DNA from 3 places in the Cronobacter muytjensii ATCC 51329 genome. Region 1 is predicted to be linked to each of the others. Evidence: predicted binding sites of a transcription regulator. Region 1 holds the regulator's gene; each other region holds the start of a gene.
The links. Region 1 encodes PhoB, which activates phosphate uptake and scavenging genes when phosphate is short. Its sites were predicted from a motif close to CTGTCATAAAACTGNCNNAT; they were not measured.
Positions count from the first base shown of each region.

Region 2: a site for PhoB is predicted at 4,449-4,468, ahead of glpT (glycerol-3-phosphate transporter). Genes of this name have one in related genera too.
Region 3: a site for PhoB is predicted at 4,161-4,180, ahead of AFK63_RS09130 (esterase-like activity of phytase family protein). Genes of this name have one in related genera too.

Region 1 covers NZ_CP012268.1:2,968,429-2,975,954, forward strand. The annotation lists gene proY (proline-specific permease ProY) at 1-1,244, opposite strand, end outside; gene brnQ (branched-chain amino acid transporter carrier protein BrnQ) at 1,316-2,635, opposite strand; gene phoR (phosphate regulon sensor histidine kinase PhoR) at 3,032-4,345, opposite strand; gene phoB (phosphate response regulator transcription factor PhoB) at 4,368-5,057, opposite strand; gene sbcD (exonuclease subunit SbcD) at 5,256-6,470, shown strand; gene sbcC (exonuclease subunit SbcC) at 6,467-7,526, shown strand, end outside.
Region 2 covers NZ_CP012268.1:1,009,963-1,017,488, reverse strand. The annotation lists gene nrdA (class 1a ribonucleoside-diphosphate reductase subunit alpha) at 1-240, shown strand, start outside; gene nrdB (class Ia ribonucleoside-diphosphate reductase subunit beta) at 399-1,529, shown strand; gene yfaE (class I ribonucleotide reductase maintenance protein YfaE) at 1,531-1,785, shown strand; gene glpQ (glycerophosphodiester phosphodiesterase) at 1,923-2,978, opposite strand; gene glpT (glycerol-3-phosphate transporter) at 2,988-4,340, opposite strand; gene AFK63_RS04745 (nicotinamide mononucleotide deamidase-related protein YfaY) at 4,672-5,868, opposite strand; gene AFK63_RS04740 (YfaZ family outer membrane protein) at 5,961-6,503, opposite strand; gene AFK63_RS04735 (sensor histidine kinase) at 6,646-7,526, opposite strand, start outside.
Region 3 covers NZ_CP012268.1:1,964,085-1,971,610, reverse strand. The annotation lists gene AFK63_RS09150 (DMSO/selenate family reductase complex A subunit) at 1-1,831, shown strand, start outside; gene AFK63_RS09145 (DMSO/selenate family reductase complex B subunit) at 1,818-2,447, shown strand; gene AFK63_RS09140 (dimethyl sulfoxide reductase anchor subunit family protein) at 2,440-3,276, shown strand; gene AFK63_RS09135 (4Fe-4S binding protein) at 3,276-4,124, shown strand; gene AFK63_RS09130 (esterase-like activity of phytase family protein) at 4,225-5,580, shown strand; gene AFK63_RS09125 (methyl-accepting chemotaxis protein) at 5,644-7,182, opposite strand; partial or broken gene AFK63_RS09120 (sugar phosphate isomerase/epimerase family protein) at 7,412-7,526, shown strand, end outside.

The sequences.
Region 1 (7,526 bases):
ATAAGCGCCAGGAAAATCAGGCCCGCGATGGTGGTCGCCACCCCGCCCGGCACTTTGAATTTCAGGGCTTTGACTTCGCCAGCGCTCAGGCGACGGCGGAAAGCCACCTGCGAGAGCAGGATCATTATCCAGACCCAGACGGTCGCAAACGTCGCGAGCGACGCAATCACCAGGAAGACGTTTTCCGGCATGATGTAGTTGAGGTACACCGCCAGCAGCATCGCGAAGCACATCACGACCACCGTCACCCACGGAATGCCGCGACGCGAGGTTTTGGCGAACACTTTCGGCGCGCTGCCCTGCTCCGCCATGCCGTGAAGCATGCGACCGACGCCGAAGACATCGCTGTTGATCGCCGACAGTGAAGCGGTCAGCACCACGAAGTTCAGGATACCCGCCGCGACGGTAATGCCCATATGCTGGAAGGTCAGGACGAACGGGCTGCCGTTGGTGCCGACTTCGTTCCATGGATAGATAGACATGATCACAAACAGCGTACCGACATAAAACACCAGAATACGCAGCGGTACGGAGTTGATGGCGCGCGGAATGGATTTCGCCGGGTCTTTCGCCTCGCCCGCCGTGATGCCGATAATCTCAATGCCGCCATAGGCGAACATCACCATCTGCAGCGCCATCACGGTGCCAATCCAGCCGTTCGCAAAGAAGCCGCCGTTGCTCCACAGGTTATGGATACCGGTCGGCTGGCCGCCGTTGCCGATGCCCCAGATAATGATGCCGATACCGGCGGCAATCATGATGATAATGGTGGCGACTTTAAAGAACGAGAACCAGAACTCCAGCTCGCCGAACACTTTGACGCTCATCAGGTTAATGGCGCAGATAATCAGCACCACGCTCAGCACCCAGACCCAGTGCGGCACCGCCGGAAACCAGACGCCCATATAGATGCCGAAAGCGGTCACGTCGGCGATGGCGACAATCAGGATTTCAAAGCAGTAGGTCCAGCCGGTGATATAACCCGCGAGCGGGCCGAGGTTATCCTGCGCATAGCGAGAGAAAGAGCTCGCCGCCGGGTTATGCACCGACATTTCGCCGAGCGCGCGCATGATGATATACGCCGCCACGCCGCCAATAATGTAGGCCAGCAGTACGCTTGGGCCTGCCATTTTGATGGCGTCCGCCGAGCCGTAAAACAGGCCGGTGCCAATCGCTGAACCCAGCGCCATAAAGCGGATGTGTCTTGTACTCAATCCGCGCTTGAGCTTGTTCTCGTTTTCCATCTTTCCAGTACCACGTCATACAATAAAAAAACCACGGAGCCAGGCCCCGTGGTTCAACAATCAACCGACGATCAGTGTGCGGTGGAAGTCACGCTCCGTCCGGCCATGCGATCCCAGACGGCCGCCGCCAGCGCAATCACGATGGTCGGCAGCAGCCAGGCCAGCCCCTGATCCGCCATCGGCAGTTTCTGAGTCCAGGCCGGAAGGATACCGCTTATCGCCGAGGCTTTCACCCCATCAATCAAACCGAACAGCAGACTGACCGCCATCGCCGGGGCGATAACACGGCTCGCATTATGCCACCAGCCGCGGGTAAAGCTCAGCACAACCAGTGCGATACACGGCGGATAGATGGCCGTCAGCACAGGAATCGAGAACTGAATCAGCTGGCTTAAGCCGAGGTTCGACACCACCATGGAGAACAGCCCCAGGATAAAGACCAGCGTGCGGTAGGAGAGCGGCAGGTATTGCGCGAAGAACTCAGCGCAGGCGCAGGTCAGGCCGACCGCGGTCACCATGCATGCCAGGAAAATCAGCGCCGCCAGCAGGAAGCTGCCCGCACCGCCGAAGGTATGCTGAACATAAGCGTGCAGGATAGCCGCGCCGTTAACGGATTGATCCACCAGCGTCGCGCTGTCAGAGCCCAGGCGGAACAGCGCCAGATAGAGCAGCGTCAGGCCCACGCCCGCCATCAGGCCTGCGAACACCGTGTAGCGCGTCAGCAGACGAGAGTCGGTAACGCCGCGCGAGCGCGCCGCGTTGACGATAACAATCCCGAACACCATTGCGCCCAGGGTATCCATCGTCAGATAGCCATTCACAAACCCGTTGGAAAACGCCGCTTTCTGGTAGGCCTCTGTCGCCACGCTGATATCGCCCGCCGGCCAGAGAATGGCCGCGACCGACAGCACCACCAGCGCGATGATTTTCAGCGGCGCCAGAAAGTTGCCCACGGTATCCAGCAGTTTGCCCGGATAGAGCGAGACCAGGATCACCAGCGCGAAATAGACCAGGCTGTAAATCAGCAGCGGCAGCGCGCCGTCGCCGGTCAGTGGCGCAATGCCCACTTCGAACGACACGGTGGCGGTACGCGGCGTCGCGAACAGCGGCCCTACCGCCAGGTAGCAGACGGTCGCCAGCAGAATACCCGCCACGCGGCCGATCGGATGGCTCAGGCTGTCAACGCCGCCGCCGACCTTCGCCAGCGCCACCACGGTCAGCACAGGCAGACCAACAGCGGTTATCAGAAAGCCGATCGCCGCCGTCCACACATGCGGACCGGCCTGCAAACCAACCATAGGAGGGAAAATGATGTTACCCGCGCCGACGAACAGCGCAAAGGTCATAAACCCCAGTGCGATAATGTCGCGCGATTTTAACTGATGGGTCATAAGATTTACTGCCTGTGGATGTGGTGTTGAAATAAATATTTTTTACCGTCAGTTGCCTGACGAAAACGCGGCTATTTCAGACGGCGACAGCGGGATATGCTTCCCGATTACGCTGGCGAAGAATTGTTTTTCAGTTTACCACGCAAAAACAGTCGGTCTGGCAATAGCAGGGGCGCAATTTAAACGCTTATAACGTTTAAAGGCAAGACGGGATCGTAAAACCAGACCTTTATGCCAGATCTAAGTTTCGGGGCAGTGATAAAATCTAATTTCCTAAAAAACCTCCGGCGATTCGCGCGAGCAAAAAAGCAACAAACGATGTAAAAAGCGCTGCAAGGTGGATAAAAAATGAATAAGGCCAGCTTATGGCTGGCCCCGGAAAGCAGACGTGACGAGTTACACTACAGAAACCGCTTTGGCAGGCGCGGCGGCAATGAGTCTTTCCGGCAGCAGAAACGAAAACGTCGTTCCTTTGCCGGGCGTACTTTCAATCTCCAGTCGCGCGTCATGATGCGTCAGCGCGTGTTTTACAATCGCGAGTCCTAACCCGCTACCGCCGGTCTGGCGCGAGCGCGCTTTGTCCACCCGGTAAAAGCGCTCCGTCAGGCGAGGAATATGCTCCGCCGCGATCCCAGGCCCGGTATCCGACACGCTAAAGCGCGCGCCATGCGGCGTGTGCTCCCAGCGCACCGTGATATGCGTGCCCGCAGGCGTATGGTTCACCGCGTTATAGACCAGGTTGGAAATCGCGCTGCGCAACTGCTCATCGTTGCCAAGCACTTTAAGCTGTGGTTCCACCTCAAACGTAAAGGTATGCTTCTGCTGGCTGAGCGTCTGCGCTTCGCGCTCCACGACACGCAGCATCATCGGCACATCGATGGTTTCGTTGAGCTGCATCGCGGGCGCCGCCTCGATTTTCGACAGCGTCAGTAGCTGTTTTACCAGGCCTTCCATCCGGTAGGTTTGCTCGCGCATGGTATGCAGCGCTTTTTCACGCAGCGGCCCTTCGAGCGTCTGCTCATGCATCATCTCAAGATAGCCCTGCAACACGGTCAGCGGCGTGCGCAACTCATGGCTGACGTTTGCAAAGAAGTTGCGTCGCGCGCCTTCGAGCTGATGCATCTGTGTGACATCGCGCGCCACCATCAGCAACTGCTCTTCACTGTATGGCATCACGCGAAACTCAAGATGACGCCCGTTATTGAGCACCAGATGCAGCGGTCGGTTGAAATCCTGGCCGCGCAGATAGCTGGTGAACTCCGGGTAGCGCAGAAGGTTAAGGATGTTCTGCCCGTTATCGTCGGGCCACCGCAGGCCAAGCAGCTGTTGCGCAAGACCGTTACACCAGAAGATGGCGCCCTCTTCCGTGGTCAGCACCACGGCGTCCGGCAGCGATTCCGCGCCGCTGCGAAAGCGTTTGATAAGATTGCCCAGCTCACGGCGACGCTTTTTATTGCGCAACTGCATCTGGTGCAGCCCGTAGAGCAGCGGCTCCCAGCTGCCGCTGCCAGGCGGCGGCGTCATGCTGCGATCCACCCACAGCCACCAGGAAAGGCGCAGCAGATTCCAGAAATGCCAGATGAGCAATCCGGTCACTGCCGCCAGTAAAAACCATGCCAGATAGCCGAATATCGCCCCGAGAACCAGCGCCGGAATACAGCTAAGCAACAGCTCCAGCACCAGTCTTTTCCATGACAGCCGTTCCAGCACGCGTCACACTCCTGTTTTGGGTTTAAAAACGGGTCGAGAACCGATAACCCGTACCGCGCACCGTTTGTACCATTCTGTCATGACCGCTATGTTCCAGCGCCTTGCGCAGGCGGCGGATATGCACATCGACAGTGCGATCTTCCACATACACATTCGTACCCCAGACGTGGTTCAGCAGCTGTTCGCGGCTGTAAACGCGCTCCGGGTGCGTCATAAAGAAGTGTAACAGTTTGAATTCCGTTGGCCCCATGTCGAGGGGATTTTCGCCGGTCATCACGCGGTGCGATGATGGATCGAGACTTAAGCCCTGCATTTCAATGACTTCATCCACCGCCATCGGGGAGATGCGGCGCATGACGGCTTTGATGCGCGCCACCAGTTCTTTCGGGGAGAACGGCTTGGTAATGTAATCATCCGCGCCCGTTTCCAGACCGCGTACGCGATCTTCTTCTTCGCCGCGCGCGGTCAGCATCACGACCGGGATCTCGCGAGTCAGCGCTTCGCGTTTGATATGTTTAATAAACTGGATCCCCGATCCGCCAGGCAGCATCCAGTCCAGCAAAATCAGATCCGGCCAGGGCTCATTGAGTTGATTCACCGCACTGTCATAATCTTCCGCTTCCACCGGCTGGAAGCCATTTTGTTCCAGTACGAAGCATACCATCTCGCGGATAGGTGCTTCATCTTCAACGACCAGAATACGTCTCGCCATGATTAGCCCTGTTAAATAAAGTAAACAGAATGTAATGCGGCGCCATTATGCGTCAGATTTATGACAGATTTATGAAAAAGATGACCGTAAGATGACCTGTCAGCGCAGGCGAAAAAACCGCGCGGCGCGACGAAACAGGACACTCGCCGTACCGGATGTTTATAATCCCCTTCTCGCTTTTTCGCCACAGGGCATCCCATGCGTATTCTGCATACCTCAGACTGGCATCTTGGTCAAAATTTTTATGCCAAAAGCCGCGCCGCCGAGCATGAAGCCTTTCTCGACTGGCTCCTCGGCGCTGCCATCGAGCATCAGGTGGACGCGATTATCGTCGCAGGCGACATTTTTGATACCGGCGCGCCGCCGAGCTATGCGCGCGAGCTCTACAACCGCTTTGTCGTCAAACTGCAGGCGACGAACTGTCCGCTTATCGTGCTGGGCGGCAACCACGATTCGGTGGCGACGCTGAATGAATCCCGCGAGCTGCTCGCCTGCCTTAACACGCAGGTGATCGCCAGCGCCCGGCTGACGCCGGAAAGTCAGGCCACCTTATTATACCGGCGCGACGGCGAGCCCGGCGCGGTGCTCTGCCCCATTCCGTTTTTGCGCCCGCGCGATGTGCTGCGCAGCCTTAGCGGCCAGTCGGGGCGCGAAAAACAGCAGCAACTGCTGGAGGCCATCAGCCAGCACTATCAACAGTGCTACGAGGCCGCCTGCCAGCTTCGCGGCGAGCGTAATCTGCCGATTATCGCCACCGGCCATCTCACGACCGTCGGCGTGACGAAAAGTGACGCGGTACGCGACATCTATATAGGCACGCTCGACGCGTTTCCGGCGGATCGCTTTCCGCCCGCCGATTACATCGCGCTTGGCCATATCCACCGCGCCCAGAAGGTCGCGGGCTGCGAGCATATCCGCTACAGCGGCTCGCCGATTGCGCTGAGCTTTGATGAAACCGGCAAAGAGAAAAGCGTGTTTCTGGTGGAGTTCGCCGACGGCAAACTGCGCGACGTCACGGCGCTCCCGGTGCCGGTCAGCCAGCCGCTGGCGGTCTTAAAAGGCAGCCTGGCGTCCATCACCGCCCAGCTCGAACAGTGGCGCGACGCGCCCGACGAGCCGAAAGTCTGGCTCGATATTGAAATTGACACCGGAGAGTTCCTGCACGACATGCACCGCCAGATAAGCCAGCTTACCGAAAGCCTGCCGGTGGAAGTCGTCCTGCTGCGTCGCAGCCGCGAGATGCGCGAGCGCGCACTTGGCACGCTCAGCACTGAAACCCTCAGCGAACTGGGCGTGGAAGAAGTGTTTGAGCGCCGCCTGGATCTGGAAGCGCTGGAAGAACCAGAGCGGGCGCGGCTGCGCACGCTGTTCGCCCGCACGCTGGAGAGCCTGCACGAGGAAGACGAGGCATGAAAATCTTAACCCTGCGGCTGAAAAACCTGAATTCACTCAAAGGCGAATGGAAAATCGACTTCACCGCCGAGCCGTTCGCCAGCAACGGACTGTTCGCCATTACCGGCCCGACCGGCGCGGGCAAAACCACGCTGCTTGACGCCATCTGCCTTGCGCTCTATCACCGCACGCCGCGTCTGAACGCGCTGTCGCAAAGCCAGAACGATTTAATGACCCGCGACACCGCCGAATGTCTGGCGGAGGTGGAGTTTGAAGTTAAAGGCGTCGCCTGGCGCGCGTTCTGGAGCCAGAGCCGCGCCCGCGGCCAGCCGGACGGCAATTTACAGGCGCCGCGCGTGGAGCTTGCGCGCTGTGACGATGGCAAAATCGTCGCCGATAAAATCAAAGACAAACTTGACCGCATCGCCGCGCTGACCGGGCTGGATTATGACCGTTTCACCCGATCGATGATGCTCTCGCAGGGGCAGTTCGCCGCGTTTCTCAACGCCGAGGCCAAAGCCCGCGCCGAACTGTTAGAAGAGCTCACCGGCACTGAAATCTACGGCCAGGTCTCCGCGCGTATTTTCGAACAGCATAAGGAAGCGCGCAGCCAGCTTGAGAAGCTCGAATCCCAGGCGCAGGGCGTGACGCTTCTGGATGACGCGCAGCGCGAAAGCCTTACCAGAGGTTTGCAGGCGCTTACTGACGATGAAAAAACGCAACTGGCGCAGCAGCGTCAGCTCCAGCAACAGCATCTGTGGCTGACGCAGCGCACCGCGCTCGCCGCCGCGCTTGAGGCGGCGCGTCAGGGCGTGGCGCGGGCGGAACAGGCATTGCAGGAGGCCGCCCCGCAGCTTGCAAAACTGGAGGCGGCGCTGCCCGCCGAAAAACTGCGTCCGGCCTGGCTGCGCTGCCAGGAGCTTGAGACCTCGCTTGCCGCGACCCAGCGCCAGCACGAAGAAGTGAGCGTTCGCTTACAGGAAAGCGCCCAGCGCCGCCGGGAGATCCGCCAGGCGGCGGCGGAACAGGCGCAGATCCGCGCAGACGACCTCGCCCGGGTCGCCCGCTGGCTCACGG
Region 2 (7,526 bases), 2.0 Mb from region 1:
GGCATCATGCAGAAATTTATCGACCAGTCGATTTCTGCGAACACCAACTACGATCCGACGCGCTTCCCGTCAGGCAAAGTGCCGATGCAGCAGTTGCTCAAAGACCTGCTGACCGCGTATAAGCTCGGCGTGAAGACGCTGTACTATCAGAACACTCGCGACGGCGCGGAAGACGCCCAGGATGACCTGGCGCCATCCATTCAGGATGACGGCTGCGAAAGCGGCGCATGTAAGATTTAAACGCAGGGCGGGGAAACCCGCCCTCTTGTTGTTAAGGCGGCAGGAGGCGCATTGCCTGCCTGCCCTGGGAAATAATCGCAACAGTCATCTGTAAGGCGGGGAAGCGAAGCGCCACCCGCCGTTAACAACCGATATTGTTTGCAGACAGGATTTACGTCATGGCCTACACCACATTTTCACAGACGAAAAACGACCAGCTTCTTGAACCCATGTTCTTTGGCCAACCGGTCAACGTGGCGCGTTACGATCAGCAAAAATATGAAATTTTCGAAAAGCTTATCGAAAAACAGCTGTCGTTTTTCTGGCGCCCTGAAGAAGTGGACGTTTCCCGCGACCGCATCGATTTCCAGGCGCTGCCAGAGCATGAAAAACACATTTTCATCAGCAACCTGAAATACCAGACGCTGCTCGACTCCATCCAGGGCCGTAGCCCGAACGTGGCGCTGCTGCCGCTGATCTCCATCCCGGAGCTGGAAACCTGGGTGGAAACCTGGGCGTTTTCCGAGACCATCCACTCGCGCTCTTACACCCATATCATCCGCAATATCGTCAACGATCCGGCGGTGGTGTTTGACGACATTGTTACTAACGAGCAGATCTTAAAGCGCGCCGAAGGCATCTCGCACTACTACGACGACCTGATCGAGATGACCAGCTACTGGCATCTGCTGGGCGAAGGAACCCACAGCGTCAACGGCAAAACCGTGACCGTGAATCTGCATGAGCTTAAGAAAAAGCTCTACCTGTGCCTGATGAGCGTCAATGCGCTGGAAGCGATCCGCTTCTACGTCAGCTTCGCCTGCTCCTTCGCCTTCGCCGAGCGCGAGCTGATGGAAGGCAATGCCAAAATTATCCGTCTTATCGCCCGTGACGAAGCGCTGCACCTTACCGGCACTCAGCATATGCTGAACCTGATGCGCAGCGGCGAGGACGATCCGGAAATGGCTGTGATCGCCGAAGAGTGCAAACAGGAGTGCTATGACCTGTTCGTGCTGGCCGCGCAGCAGGAGAAAGAGTGGGCGGAATACCTGTTCCAGGGCGGTTCGATGATCGGTCTGAACAAAGACATTCTGTGCCAGTACGTCGAGTACATCACCAACATCCGTATGCAGGCGGTGGGCCTGGATCTGCCGTTCAAGACCCGCTCCAACCCAATCCCGTGGATCAACACCTGGCTTGTGTCTGATAACGTGCAGGTGGCGCCGCAGGAAGTGGAAGTGAGCTCTTATCTGGTCGGCCAGATCGATTCAGAAATCGACCACGACGATCTGAGCAGCTTCCAGCTCTGATATGGGTCGTATTACGCTTCGCGTGACGGGCACCGAGCTGTTGTGCCCGGACGAACATCCTTCTCTGCTGGTGGCGCTGGAGTCACACGCGGTGACGGTAGAATACCAGTGCCGCGAGGGCTATTGCGGTTCCTGTCGGTGCAAGCTGGTCGCAGGCCAGGTGCAGTGGCTGACCAAACCGCTGGCGTTTATTCAGGAAGGCGAGATATTACCCTGCTGCTGTAAACCGCAGGGCGATATCGAGATTGAAATGTAGTGGCATCAGGTGGCGCAGCGCCTGGCCGGCCTGGATTACCGGGTGTTTTCAATAATGCAGGCCGGGTAAGGCGCAAGCCGCCTCCATCGTGATGGACGGGCCTGTGACGCATCGCCCGCCCCTTACCCGTTCTGACCTCACCTCGCTTTTAAAAATTGCACCGCTTTATCCGGGAAATCGGTAAACAGCCCGTCCACCTCCGCCTTGTGATACAACACGTCATAAAGCTGATTGACGTCCGTGGCGTAATCCGGTAACTGGTCGGCGCGCACCGTATACGGGTGCACCTGCAAATGGCTGTCGTGCGCCTCTTTTGCCATCGCGGTCAGCGTCACCTTCTCTTTCGTCGAGCCTTCCGCCACCAGCATATGGTAATCCGGCCCGATACCGTCGGCGTACTGGGCTATCTGCTTCATCGCGCCCGGCTTAAACATCCAGTCGTAGCTGTAGTTTACCCATTTGCCGTCCGGCTGCTTCTGCTGGGTTTCGTTCCAGTCGCTGTAGGCGATAAGCTGCACCAGCTTCAGATCCATCTTAAGCTTCGGCTCCAGCTCGTTCTTAATACGCTTAAGCTCAATGGCGTCAAAACATTGCAAGTAAACCTTATCCTGCTTCGTGGTGTAGCCATATTTTTTCAGAGTATCGAGGGTCTTCGCAGCGATGTCTTTCCCTTCCTGATGATGGAACCACGGCGCTTTGATCTCCGGGTAGATGCCGATGTTTTTGCCGGTAGCGTGGTTCAGCCCCTGCACAAACTCGATCTCTTCTTCAAAAGTATGCACCCGGAAATCCGATTTACCCATCGGGAAACGGCCCGGGAACGTCTGTACTTTTTTGCCGTTGTCCAGCTCAAAGCCTTCGGTAAACCGGAGCGATTTAATCTCCGCAAGCGTAAAGTCGATGGCGTAGTAACGGCCATCTTTGCGCGCGCGATCGGGGAACCGCTCGGCGACATCGGTCACGCGATCCAGATAGTGATCGTGAAGCACCACCAGCTGGTCGTCTTTGGTCATCACCAAATCCTGTTCCAGATAATCGGCGCCCTGCGCGTAGGCCATCGCTTTAGCGGGCAGCGTATGCTCAGGCAGATACCCGCTGGCGCCGCGATGGGCGATAACCAGCTTATCCGCCGCCAGCGCGCCTGCCGACATCACGCCTATCGCCAGCGCCGCCAGCGTCATTTTCAGTGTCATCGGTGCTCCTTATCCGCGTTTCGCCTGCATGTCGTGGTGATGCTTATGCTCACCCACCATCACGATAATCAACAGCAAGACCGCCAGAATGCTGCCGCCGATCATCACCATAAAGCCGCCGTCCCAGCCGAAGAAATCGACGGTGTAACCAACGATGGCGCTCGCCGCGACGGAACCGCCAAGATAGCCGAACAACCCGGTAAAGCCCGCCGCGGTGCCCGCCGCCTTTTTCGGCGCCAGCTCCAGCGCATGCAGGCCAATCAGCATCACCGGGCCGTAAATCAGAAAGCCGATAATAATCATGCACGCCATGTCGACATGCGGGTTGCCCGGCGGGTTGAGCCAGTAAACGATCGTGGCGATGGTCACCAGGGTCATAAAGAACACGCCGGTCGCGCCGCGGTTGCCGCGGAACACTTTGTCCGACATCCAGCCGCAAATCAGCGTGCCGGGGATGCCCGCGTATTCATAGAAGAAATAGGCCCAGGAGGATTTATCCAGCGCGAAATGCTTTACCTCTTTTAAATAGGTCGGCGACCAGTCGAGAATGCCGTAGCGCAGCAGGTACACAAACACGTTGGCGATGGCGATGTACCACAGCAGCTTATTGGGCAGCACATACTGCATGAAAATCTGCTTCGCGGTCAGCTCTTCTTCGTGCTTCTCGTTATAGTCATCCGGATAGTCATTTTTATACGCTTCGATCGGCGGCAGGCCGCAGGATTGCGGCGTATCGCGCATCAGGGCAAAGGCGATAACCGCCACAAGAATTGCGCCGAAGGCGGGCATATACAGCGCGGCGTGCCAGTCGTTAAACCACGCCATGCCGAGCAGAAACAGCAGCGGCGGAATGCCGCCGCCCACGTTATGGGCGCAGTTCCACACCGAAACAATACCGCCGCGCTCTTTCTGCGACCACCAGTGCACCATGGTGCGCCCGCAAGGGGGCCATCCCATGCCCTGGAACCAGCCGCACAGGAACAGCAGTACAAACATCACCATGATGCTGGAGGTCGCCCACGGCACGAAGCCCATAAACAGCATCACCGATGCCGCAAGGATCAGCCCTGCCGGCAGAAAGACGCGCGGATTCGAGCGGTCGGAGACCGAACCCATAATGAATTTCGAGAATCCGTAAGCGATGGAAATGCCAGACAGCGCAAATCCCAGATCGCCGCGCGAAAAGCCCTGCTCCACCAGATACGGCATCGCCAGCGCAAAGTTTTTACGCACCAGATAGTAAGCGGCATAGCCGAAGAAAATTCCCATAAAAATCTGCCAGCGCAGGCGACGATAGTGCGGATCTATCTCGCCCTCAGGCAGCCTTGCGCGATGCGGGGCGGGTTTAAAAATACTTAACATCACTGTCTCCTGCTTATTAGGTATCAAACTATTCGTTTTGTTTATGTTTCCTTAGCGAGCGTGATAGTAGGTAAAAAGGATTATTTATGCTGTGAAACATCGCACAAATTGTTACAGATTTATGACAATCGAACACAAAGGCGCATTTTTACACGCTGTCTTTTTCGGTTTATGCGCGTTTTCTTTCGTTTAGGGTCAAAATAGCAGAAATATGCACCAGGCAGGTGCAGAAGCGTTAATCAGACAGGGGCCGTCAGGCAGCGGAAACCAGAGGCAGAGAAGACAAAAAGTACGCGGGCGCGCGGCGCTGTCGCCCGCGCCCGCCGTAGGGTCAGACGTTTAGCGTTTCGACCACCTGCACCCAGCCCTGGCTTGCAGTCACGTCTTTGCCGTTCAACCAGCGGCGCACCAGCGTCAGCGCCATCATCGCGCAAATCTCCTGGCGGATACGCCGCGCATAGCGACTGGCGTTAAAGCGCAGGCGCACGGCCTGTGTGCCCTGCGGCGTGGTCAGGGCAATATTGAGCTCATCGTCTTCAAAGCTTGCGATACTCAGCGCTAAATCCGCGAGATGGCGGCGGCGGCGATCTCCATTCCAGTGCGCGGTCTGCGCCAGCGTCTCGACCTGCGCGGGCAGCACTTCGCTCGCCAGCAGCGGCGCGTCGGCCTCACTGAGTTGCAGCGCCAGCAGGCCCGCGGTGAACTGCTCGCTCAGGGTAATGCTGAGCTGCTGTTCACGCAGGCAGCGGGCAATCTGCATCGGCAGCGTTTCTGTCCCTTCAAAAATCAGGCTGTCGCCCGCCACTTCACGCACGGTCGGCCAGATAGCCTCCATCTCAGCACGGCGAGAAGCCGGCCCGGTGAGCTTAAGCTCGATAATCGGCGTTGAGGAGCGATAGCCCATCACCACCTCCGGCGGCAGCGTCAGGGTATCGAGCTGTGCGGCGAGATCGCTTTCGGAGCGCCCGAACGTGGTCAGACGCAGACAGAGCGGCGGCTCGGGGAAGGTAAAGCGCGCACGCAGGCGTGGCAGGATCTCATGCTCCACCATCCGTTTAAATTCTGATGGTACGCCGGGGGTGAAGAAAATCAGACAGCGGTTGAGTTTAATGGCGAACCCGCAGGCGGTGCCGACCGGGTTGTCTATCATTTCGCTGCCCGCCGGCAGCAGCGCCTGTTTGCGGTTGCTCGGCGCCATCGCCCGACCGCGCTCCGTGAAAAACCGCTCCATTGTCGCCAGCCAGCCTTCGTGCAGTTCAAGCTCCACGCCCAACGCACGCGCCGCCGCTTCGGCGCTCAGATCGTCGCTGGTCGGCCCCAGGCCACCGTTAACAATGAGGATATCGGCGTGTTGGCTGCGCTCGGTCAGCGCCGCCACCAGCGATTCCAGGCTGTCGCCCACGGTATTGCGCCGGGTTAACGGCAATCCCTGATCAAAAAACAGCGAGGCCAGCCAGGCGGCGTTCGTATCGACAATCTGACCATGCAGCACTTCGTCGCCGGTCGAGAGCATTTCTGTCTGTAGCATTATTTTCTCCGCATGAAGGGAAGGCTTTACTATAGCGCGCAGAGAAAGGAAGGAGGAAAAAAACAGGCGCAGCGGTGGCCGCGCCCGGAAAATCAGAAGCCTGCGCTCACGCCGAGGTACGGGCCGTCAGCCACTTTGCTGTCGCGATCGCCATCTTTACCGGTCATGTTGATATAGCGGTAACCGGCTTCAATGCTGAGAGGACGGAACAGAGAGAAACGCGCGCCCGCGCTCGCTTCCTGGTAATCATTCACGCCGCTGGAGAGCGAATCCGGCGAGTAGTAGTAGTCGCCAAACAGGGAGAAACGCTGCCCGATATCCCAGCGCACGCCGCCGCCGACAGCCGCCGCGTAGCCTTCATCCCCTTCGTTCGGGTTCAGGTAAATCGCCTTGACGCCCGGCGTGACCATAAACGGCCCCAGCGGCATGTTGAAGCCCAGGCCGACGCCGACGATATCGCCGTGATCGTCGTTATGCGCCCAGTTGCCGGTCAGTTGCAGGCCGCTGCTTTCGGTGCCGAAACCTGCGCCCATGTTGGTGTAATGCTCGCCCACCGAGCCGTTAACGCTAATAGCGCTGGCCTGCGTGGCGGCCAGCAGCAGGCTGGCCATCGCTAAACGAAATATGTTTTTCATTCCATGTATCTCAAAAAAAAGAAAAAAGGACCCTGTAAACGCAACGCGGCATTGTACCTGTATCCGGTCTGCAATCAACGTGGCGCGGCCCGCGCGCCGCAATGAGAGGGTAAAAAAGAGAAAACATCTATGCCGAAAAGCATTAAACGCCGCTTTGGCCGGGCGGCGCGCGATGAAGCGGCAACCGCACGCGGACCAGCAATCCGCCGAGCCTGTCGCCGTTGAGCAGTTCCGCGCGGGTACGGTGCCAGCGAGCGATATCATTCACCAGCGCCAGCCCAAGCCCGGCGCCGGGATGCATGCCAGCGTTATCGAGACGGCGAAACGGCGTCAACGCCTGATCGCGCTGGGTCGCGTCGATACCGGGCCCGCTGTCTTCCACTTCAAGCATCGCCTCACCTGCCGCGACGCGCACGCGTACCGTCACCACGCCGTCCGCTGGCGTATATTTCAGCGCGTTATCGAGCAGATTGGCGCACAGCTCCGCCAGCAACAGCGGCTCCGCCAGCACATATACCGGCCCCTCTTCGCCTTCGTACCCCAGATCTACCGGTTTGCTGCGCGCCTGCGGCAGACGCGAGAAGCAGCTTTCACGCGCGGTCGCCACCAGATCGACTTCACAGTGCGCGCGCGTCTCGCCGGGCTCTGGGCGGCGCAGCGTCGCCAGTTGCAACAGGCGTTCGGTCAGGTCAACGGTCTGATCGAGCGTCGCGCTCATGGCCTGTAAGCTCTCCCGCCACTGGGCCGGATCGTCGCTTGCCAGCGCTACCGCGGCCTGGGTTTTCAGCACGGCAAGCGGCGTTTTTAACTGATGAGAGGCATCAGCGCTGAAGCGCTCCTGACGCGCAATCAGCGCGCGCAGGCGGCTGATATAACGGTTAAAGGCGATAATCAGCAGCCGCGTTTCCGACCACGGCAGCAGATCCGGCAGTGGGGTCAGTTCGCCGGGCGAGCGTCTGACCATCAGGCGCGACAGCTTGCGCATCGGCTTTAATACCCGGCGCAGCAGCAGGCCAGCAAGCA
Region 3 (7,526 bases), 1.0 Mb from region 1:
CGGTTATCTGGAGTCTTACCACTCCGTCAGCATGGGCAACACCGCGGCGGCCACGCCGTATACCTACGGCACCGCCGCCAGCGGCAGTTCGCTTGATACGCTCACAGAGACGAAGCTTGTGATCCTCTGGGGTCATAACCCCAACGAAACCATCTTCGGCCATACCAATCACTACTTTCAGCAGATGAAGCGCAACGGCACGCGGTTTATTGTGGTCGATCCGCGTTACTCCGACACTGTGGCGTCGCTTGCCGACCAGTGGGTGCCGCTGCTGCCCACCACCGATAACGCGCTGATGGACGCGATGATGTATGTCATCGTCAGTGAAAATCTGCATGACAGCGCCTTTATTGCGCGCTACGCCATAGGCTTTGATGAAAGCACGATGCCGGAAGGCGTACCGGCGGGCGAATCGCTGACGGCGTATCTCTTCGGTAACAAAGACGGCGTGGCGAAAACGCCGGAGTGGGCGGAGCGCATCACTCGTGTTCCCGCACACACCATCCGCCAGCTGGCGCGCGACTACGCCACCACGAAACCGGCGGCGCTGATCCAGGGCTGGGGCCCACAGCGGCATATCTGCGGCGAGCGCACCGCGCGCGGTTCCACGCTGCTCGCCACCATCACCGGCAACGTCGGCGTGAAAGGCGGCTGGGCGGCGGGCTACGGCGGCATTGGCAACCGGCTCTTCTGCGCCGATCCGTACAACGTGCCAAACCCGGTCACGGCGAAAATCTCCATCATGAACTGGGTACAGGCCTGCGACGACGCGCAACAGGTAACGCCGGAATGCGGCCTGAAAGGCGCCGAAGCGCTCAGCAGCACGATTAAATTTATCTTCAACCTTGCCGGCAACTATCTGGCGAATCAGAACCCCGATATCAACCAGACCGTGAAAGTGCTGGAGGATGAAAGCAAGGTGGAGTTTATCGTGGTGAGCGATCTCTTCCTGACGCCGAGCGCCCGCTATGCCGATCTGCTGCTGCCGGAAACCAGCTTTATGGAGCGCTGGAATATTGGCGAAACCTGGGGTACCGGCAACTATCTGCTGCTGTCGCAAAAGCTGGTGGAGCCGCAGTTTGAGCGGCGCTCGGACTACGACTGGCTACGTGACGTCGCGCGCAAGCTCGGCATTGAGGCGCGTTTTAGCGAAGGGCGCAGTGAAAAACAGTGGGTAGAACATATCTGGGAGAAAACGCGCGAGGCGCTGGCGGACCGCGAGCTGCCGGATTTCGCCGGGCTGTGTCAAAACCCGCACGTGTACCTTAAAGCGCCGCCTTACGTGGCGTTTGAGGCGAATATTCGCGACCCGGAAAATCATCCGTTCCCGACGCCCTCCGGCAAAATTGAGATCTTCTCGAAACGGCTCTGGGAGATGAATCATCCGGAGATCCCGGCGCTCTCCCATTATGTCCCCGCGCAGGAGGGGCCGCAGGACGCATTACGCGCTAAATACCCGCTGCAACTCATCACCTGGAAAGGGAAAAAGCGCGCCAACTCCACGCAGTACGCCAACCCGTGGCTTCAGGAGGTGCAGCGCCAGCAGCTCTGGATCAACCCGCAAGACGCGCAGGCGCGCAACATCCGGCAAGGCGACATGGTGCGGGTTTATAACGATCGCGGCGTGGTGCAAATCCCGGCGGAAGTAACGCCGCGCATCATTCCCGGCGTGGTGGCGATGCAGGCAGGCGCCTGGTGGCAGCCTGACGCGCAGGGCGTCGATAACGGCGGCTGCCCGAACGTGCTTACCAGCGCGCGCATTACCCCGCTTGCCAAAGGCAATGCCCATCAAACCCTGCTGGTCGAGGTTACCAAACATGAGTCAGTTTAAGGAATATCCCCCGGTCAGCGAGGAGCAACTGGGCTTTTTTATCGACTCGTCGCGCTGTTCAGGCTGCAAAGCCTGTCAGGTGGCGTGCAAAGACAAAAATAATCTGGAGGTCGGACGCCGCTACCGCCGCGTCTACGAGGTGCACGGCGGCGGCTTCACGCCGACGGGCGAGGGCGGGCTTATCCATAACGTCTTCACGTATACCTTGTCTGTCTCCTGCAACCACTGCGCGGACCCCATCTGCACCCGCAACTGCCCGACCACCGCGATGCATAAGCGCCCCGGCGACGGCATCGTGCGGGTCAACACCGATAAATGCGTCGGCTGCGGCTATTGCGCCTGGTCATGCCCTTACGGCGCGCCGCAGCGCAATACCCAGACCGGGCAGATGTCGAAATGCGATTTCTGCGTCGACCGGCTCGCGCAGGGCCAGGTGCCGGTGTGCGTCGCCACCTGTCCGCTCGGCGCTATTCAGTTCGGGCCCATCTCCCGGCTTCGCGCGCGTTACGGCACCTTAAGCGAGGTGAAAGGGCTGCCGCCCTCATCCCTCACAACGCCAAATCTGGTCATAAAACCGCATCAGGGCGCGCAGCAAGAGGAACAACACGATGCATGAGTTTCCGTTAGTGCTTTTCACGCTACTGATGCAGGGCGCCGTGGGCGTGATGCTGATGCTCTGTCTCACCGCCGGGCTGATGCCGCGCGCAGGCCACATGACGCTTGTCACGCTGCCCGCGCTGCTTGGCGTGGGGGTCGCGGCCGGGCTCGGACTGCTGGCCTCGACGCTGCATCTTGGCTATCCGCTGAACGCCTTTAACGCGCTGCGCCACCTCTCCAGCTCCTGGCTTAGCCGGGAAATAGCGCTCGCGGGCGTGTTTATGGCGCTGCTTGGCATCAGCGTGCTGCTCCTGATGATGAAACGCCGCGCGCCGTGGCCGCTGCTGTGGCTTGTCACGCTGGCGGGGCTTGCCGATATTGCCGCGATGGCGTCGATTTACTGCCACGCGTCGGTGGTCACCTGGCAGCACGTCAACACCTGGGCGATGTTTTTGGGCTCGGTGGTGGTGACGGGGGCTTCGATCACGTTGCTGCGCCTCGCGCTCCGTCCGCTGTTTAATGCGCAGACCGCGCAGGCGCTCAGCCGACGCCTTTCGCTGCTGGCGCTGACGGCGGTACTGATTCGGCTGCTGGTGCAGCCAGCGTACGATCACTTCCTGGCGCATGCCGTGGTGCCGGTGACGTTTCCGCTGCAGTCGCTGGCGGCGTTTGACGCCAGCGCCGGGCTGCGGCTGGCGGGCTGGTGCTGCTCGGTGGGGGGCGCGCTGCTGCTGATGGTCAACCTGACGCGCCCGCACGGCGCGCGCAGCGGCCAGACGACCAACTGCCTGCTTCTCCTGTTGGGCGAGCTGCTGCTGCGCCTGGCGTTTTTTTGCATCAACGTCTGATGAAGCTCATTGATACCTTCGCGCCCGCCCCACCCGGAGTGGGCGCACGCTGCGCCAGAAAACGGCTGCGCCGCAGCCGCTGTGAGCATTGCGTCGCGCGCTGTCCGACCGGCGCGCTGGCGTGGCGCGACGGCGATATCCATCTGCTGGCCGAGCGTTGCACGGGCTGCGGCATCTGCCTGTTTGTCTGTCCGGCGGACGCGCTGGAAAACCTTGCGCCGTTGCGGCGTCACTACCGCGACGGGGTTTTACTCGGCCCGTTTACGCTGCCGGTGGCCGTCGGGGAGCTGTTACTGTGGCATACGCATTACGGCATTCGTGCGGTCGCAGTGGATCTCACGTTGTTTCCGCACTGGCTGCAACCGCTTGCCGAACTCAACCTGCGGCTGCGCGAGCGCGGCGAGCCGGGCTGGAGATGTTTGCCAGCCACGCAGATGCCAGGCGAGACGACGCGCCGTTGGCTGCGCGGCGAGGGTGGACGCGTGCCGCATGACGTCGCGACGCGGTGGGCCGCAGGTGCGCTATGCTCAAAGTATGGCGTTGCGCTGGCGTCATCGCGCTGCCTGTTATGCGGGGCCTGTGGAAAAGTCTGCGTTGCGGGCGCCATCACCTTTAGCGATGAGGCGGTCACGCTCGACCCGGCGCGCTGCACCGGCTGCGGCGATTGCGCGGCAGTCTGTCCGACAGATGCCGTAAGTATTGCGGCTGGCGACACCGGGCCGGTTAGCCGTCAGGCGATTTATCACGCGCGCTGTGAGCGCTGCGGCGAGCCCTGGCGCGCCTGGCGGCAAGACGAAACGAGCTGTCCGCTCTGTCGGCATCACCGCTTTGGCATGCGCGGCGGCTGACGCTGTGACCTGCTGAATCCACACAGGAAAACCGCGCTGTCATTATTCTGTCACGCATGCGCCTTATAACAGTGCCACGACAAATCCGGACTCAAAAATAATGAAAATCAAACCCCTTGCGCTGCTTTTCACCGCCGTGTTCCCGCTCAGCTCCCTGGCCGCCGCGCCGCAGGTGGAACGCTTTGTGGTCACGTTTCCGCAGGAAGATCACGTGGTCTATTCCGGCAACTACGCCAGCGCGTTTCCTGACGGTCTGCCGGTCGGCGTGGGCTCCGGCCTGCTGTTTTTGCGTAAAGAGGGCGATGACCTGATTTTCGCGACCGTCACCGATCGCGGCCCGAACGCCGACTCGCCGAAAATGGGCAAGCAGGAGTCGAAAATTTTCGCAAGCCCCGAGTATACGCCGCTGATGATGACCATCCGCGTCAGCAAAGATAACGCGCAGGCAAGCGACCCGATGCCGCTGCATGACGAGCAGGGCAATATCAGCGGCCTGCCGCTGCCCGCCGGGCTTATCGGCGCCACCAATGAACTGGCGCTGAACGATGCGTTGCAAACGCTGGCTGGAGATAAGCGCGGGCTTGATACCGAGGGCATCACGCCGGACGGCAAAGGCGGTTACTGGCTCTGCGACGAATATGGCCCGTTTATCATTAACGTCGACGCCAGCGGCGCGATTATCGCCAAACATGGCCCGCAGGCGGGCAAGGGTGAAGAGGGCGTGGCGGGCGGTCTGCCGAATATCCTGAAATGGCGTCAGCCTAATCGCGGTTTCGAAGGGCTGACCCGTATGCCGGACGGTCGCATTATCGCGGCGGTGCAGAGCACGCTGGATATCGACGGCAAAACCAAAAACACTGCGCGATTCACGCGTCTGGTGAGTTTCGACCCGGCGACCGGCAAAACCGCGATGTATGGCTATCCGATTGACATCGACGTCTATAAAAAAGCCAAAGATGCCAAAATCGGCGATATCGTGGCCCTGGATGACCACCGCATTCTGCTCATTGAACAGGGCGGCGATAAAAACAAAACCATGCGCAACCGCGTTTATGTGGTGGATTTGAGCAACGCTACCGATCTGAGCGCCCTGGATAACACCCAGCCGCCGGAATTCGACGATGCCGATAAACTCAACGCGCGCGGCGTGAAACTTGCCAGTAAAACCCTGGCGGTGGACTTGCGCGAGGCGGGCTGGCAGCAGGAGAAAGCCGAAGGGCTGGCGCTTATCGATTCGCAAACCATTGCTGTCATTAATGACAACGACTTCGGGCTGCAATCGGAACTGCTGGAGCCGCAGGGCGATAAAAAAGAGATGGACGATTATAACGTGGACGGCCAGGGCCATCTGACGCTCGATGGCCAGCCGGTCGCGAGCAAAATCGGCGTGAAGCCGCTGGAAAAACCCGCCTCGCAAAATGAGCTGTGGGTTATCAAACTCGACAAGCCTTTGTAAGCGTAATAAAAAAAGGCAGGCCACTGGCCTGCCTTTACGCTTTCCCGTCAGGCTTTTCTCGACTTAGTTCAGCCTGAACACCGCCACGGCCTGATTCAGCAGCTGCGACTGCTCTTTCAGAGAGTGAGCGGCAGCGGAGGCTTCTTCCACCAGCGCGGCGTTCTGCTGGGTGACGGAATCCATCTGCGCCACGGCCTGGTTAATCTGCTCAATCCCACGGCTCTGCTCGCCAGTGGAAAGCGCAATTTCCGACATCAGCTCAGAAACCTGCTTAATCGAGCCGATAATGCGCTTCATGCTCTCGCCTGCGCGCGCGACGCGATCGCTGCCCAGCACCACCTGCTCGCCGGACTGCTCGATAAGCTCTTTGATCTCCTTCGCGGCGACAGAAGAACGCTGCGCGAGGTTACGCACTTCGCTTGCCACCACGGCAAAACCACGACCCTGCTCACCGGCGCGCGCGGCTTCCACCGCCGCGTTCAGCGCCAGGATATTAGTCTGGAAGGCAATATCTTCAATAATGCCGATAATATTATCGATTTTGCTGGAGCTGGACTCTATCTCCTGCATTGATACCACCACTTCCTCAACGATAGCGTTGCCTTCCTGCGCGGCGCTACGCATATTACCCGCCAGCTTATTAGCCTCGGCGGTATTTTCGGAGGTGTGCTTCACGGTCGAGGTCAGTTGCTCCATGCTGGCGGCGGTTTCGCCAAGCGAGGCAGCCTGTTCTTCGGTACGTGCCGAGAGATCGACGTTACCGGCGGCAATCTCTTCGGCGGCGTGCGCCACGCTCTGGCTGGAGTCGCGCACCTGGGCGATGATATTCACCAGCGACAGACGCATCTGCTCCAGCGAGCCGAGCATATCGCCAATTTCATCCTTCGAGCCGGAAAGCACCGGCGTGTGCAGTTCGCCTTCAGCCATCTGCTGGCAGTGAAGACGAGCGGCATCCAGCGGTGCCAGCACGCGCCGTTTGAGCAGAATAAACATTGCGCCAATCAGCAGCGTAAAGAGCAGGGCGAACACCGCGATGGTCACGATGCTGTTCACGAAGCGGTCCTGCGCGTCCTGGTTAAGGCGCTGGGCATATTTCTCGCGGAACGCCAGCAGTTGATCGAGCGTGATTTCAAACTGGCGATCCAGCTGCGGGATAGTGGTGCTGACCAGCTGATTAAAACGCGCGGTATCGTTGCGGCTCGCCGCATCCATCAACGGACGCAGGCCCTCATCGACATAGGCCTGCCAGGCCTGACGGTACGGCGCGGCCAGCGCTTCTTCACCTTCGACCGCCGGGGCCGCTTTGTAATTATTAAACGCGGCGGCGGCTTTTTGCATCACCTCGTTCGCGCTCTGAAGCGACGCCTGTGTTTTCTGGGTATCGCCGATAGAGGCGTTAATCATCGCCTCCATCAGACGCACGCGCAGCGTACGGCTGTGGTTAATCGGATCAATCACCGACAGCACCACGCGAATTTCTTTATTCACGTTATCCAGCGACTGGTTGCTGCGGGTAAGCGACCAGAGGTTAGAGACGGTACTGACGAGAAAGATAAAAAGTAACAGACTGAATACGAGAAATGAAAAACGCCTTACTGACATGTTGTTCCCTTGCGTGAAGTTGCGACACAACGACCCGGCATCTTTGAAAATGAAGATTGCCACCAGACGGTTATCGGTCTGGCGCGAAATAAATTTAGGTTAAATGCCTTTCACTCACTAAAACAAGGGGTTATGAATATTGTCCGCGTCATAAGACAGGCGTATAAGCCGCCAGGCTATGCTTAACGCTGGTTTAGCGAACAGGCGCGCAGGCGCATAAGGAGCGATATTGAAAACGCTACAAGGACCTTCTCTTTTCCTCTCGCAATTTATCAGCGACCGACCGCCGTTTAATCAGCTCGATACAATGGCGGCCTGGGCGGCGGGGCTTGGCTATAAAGCGG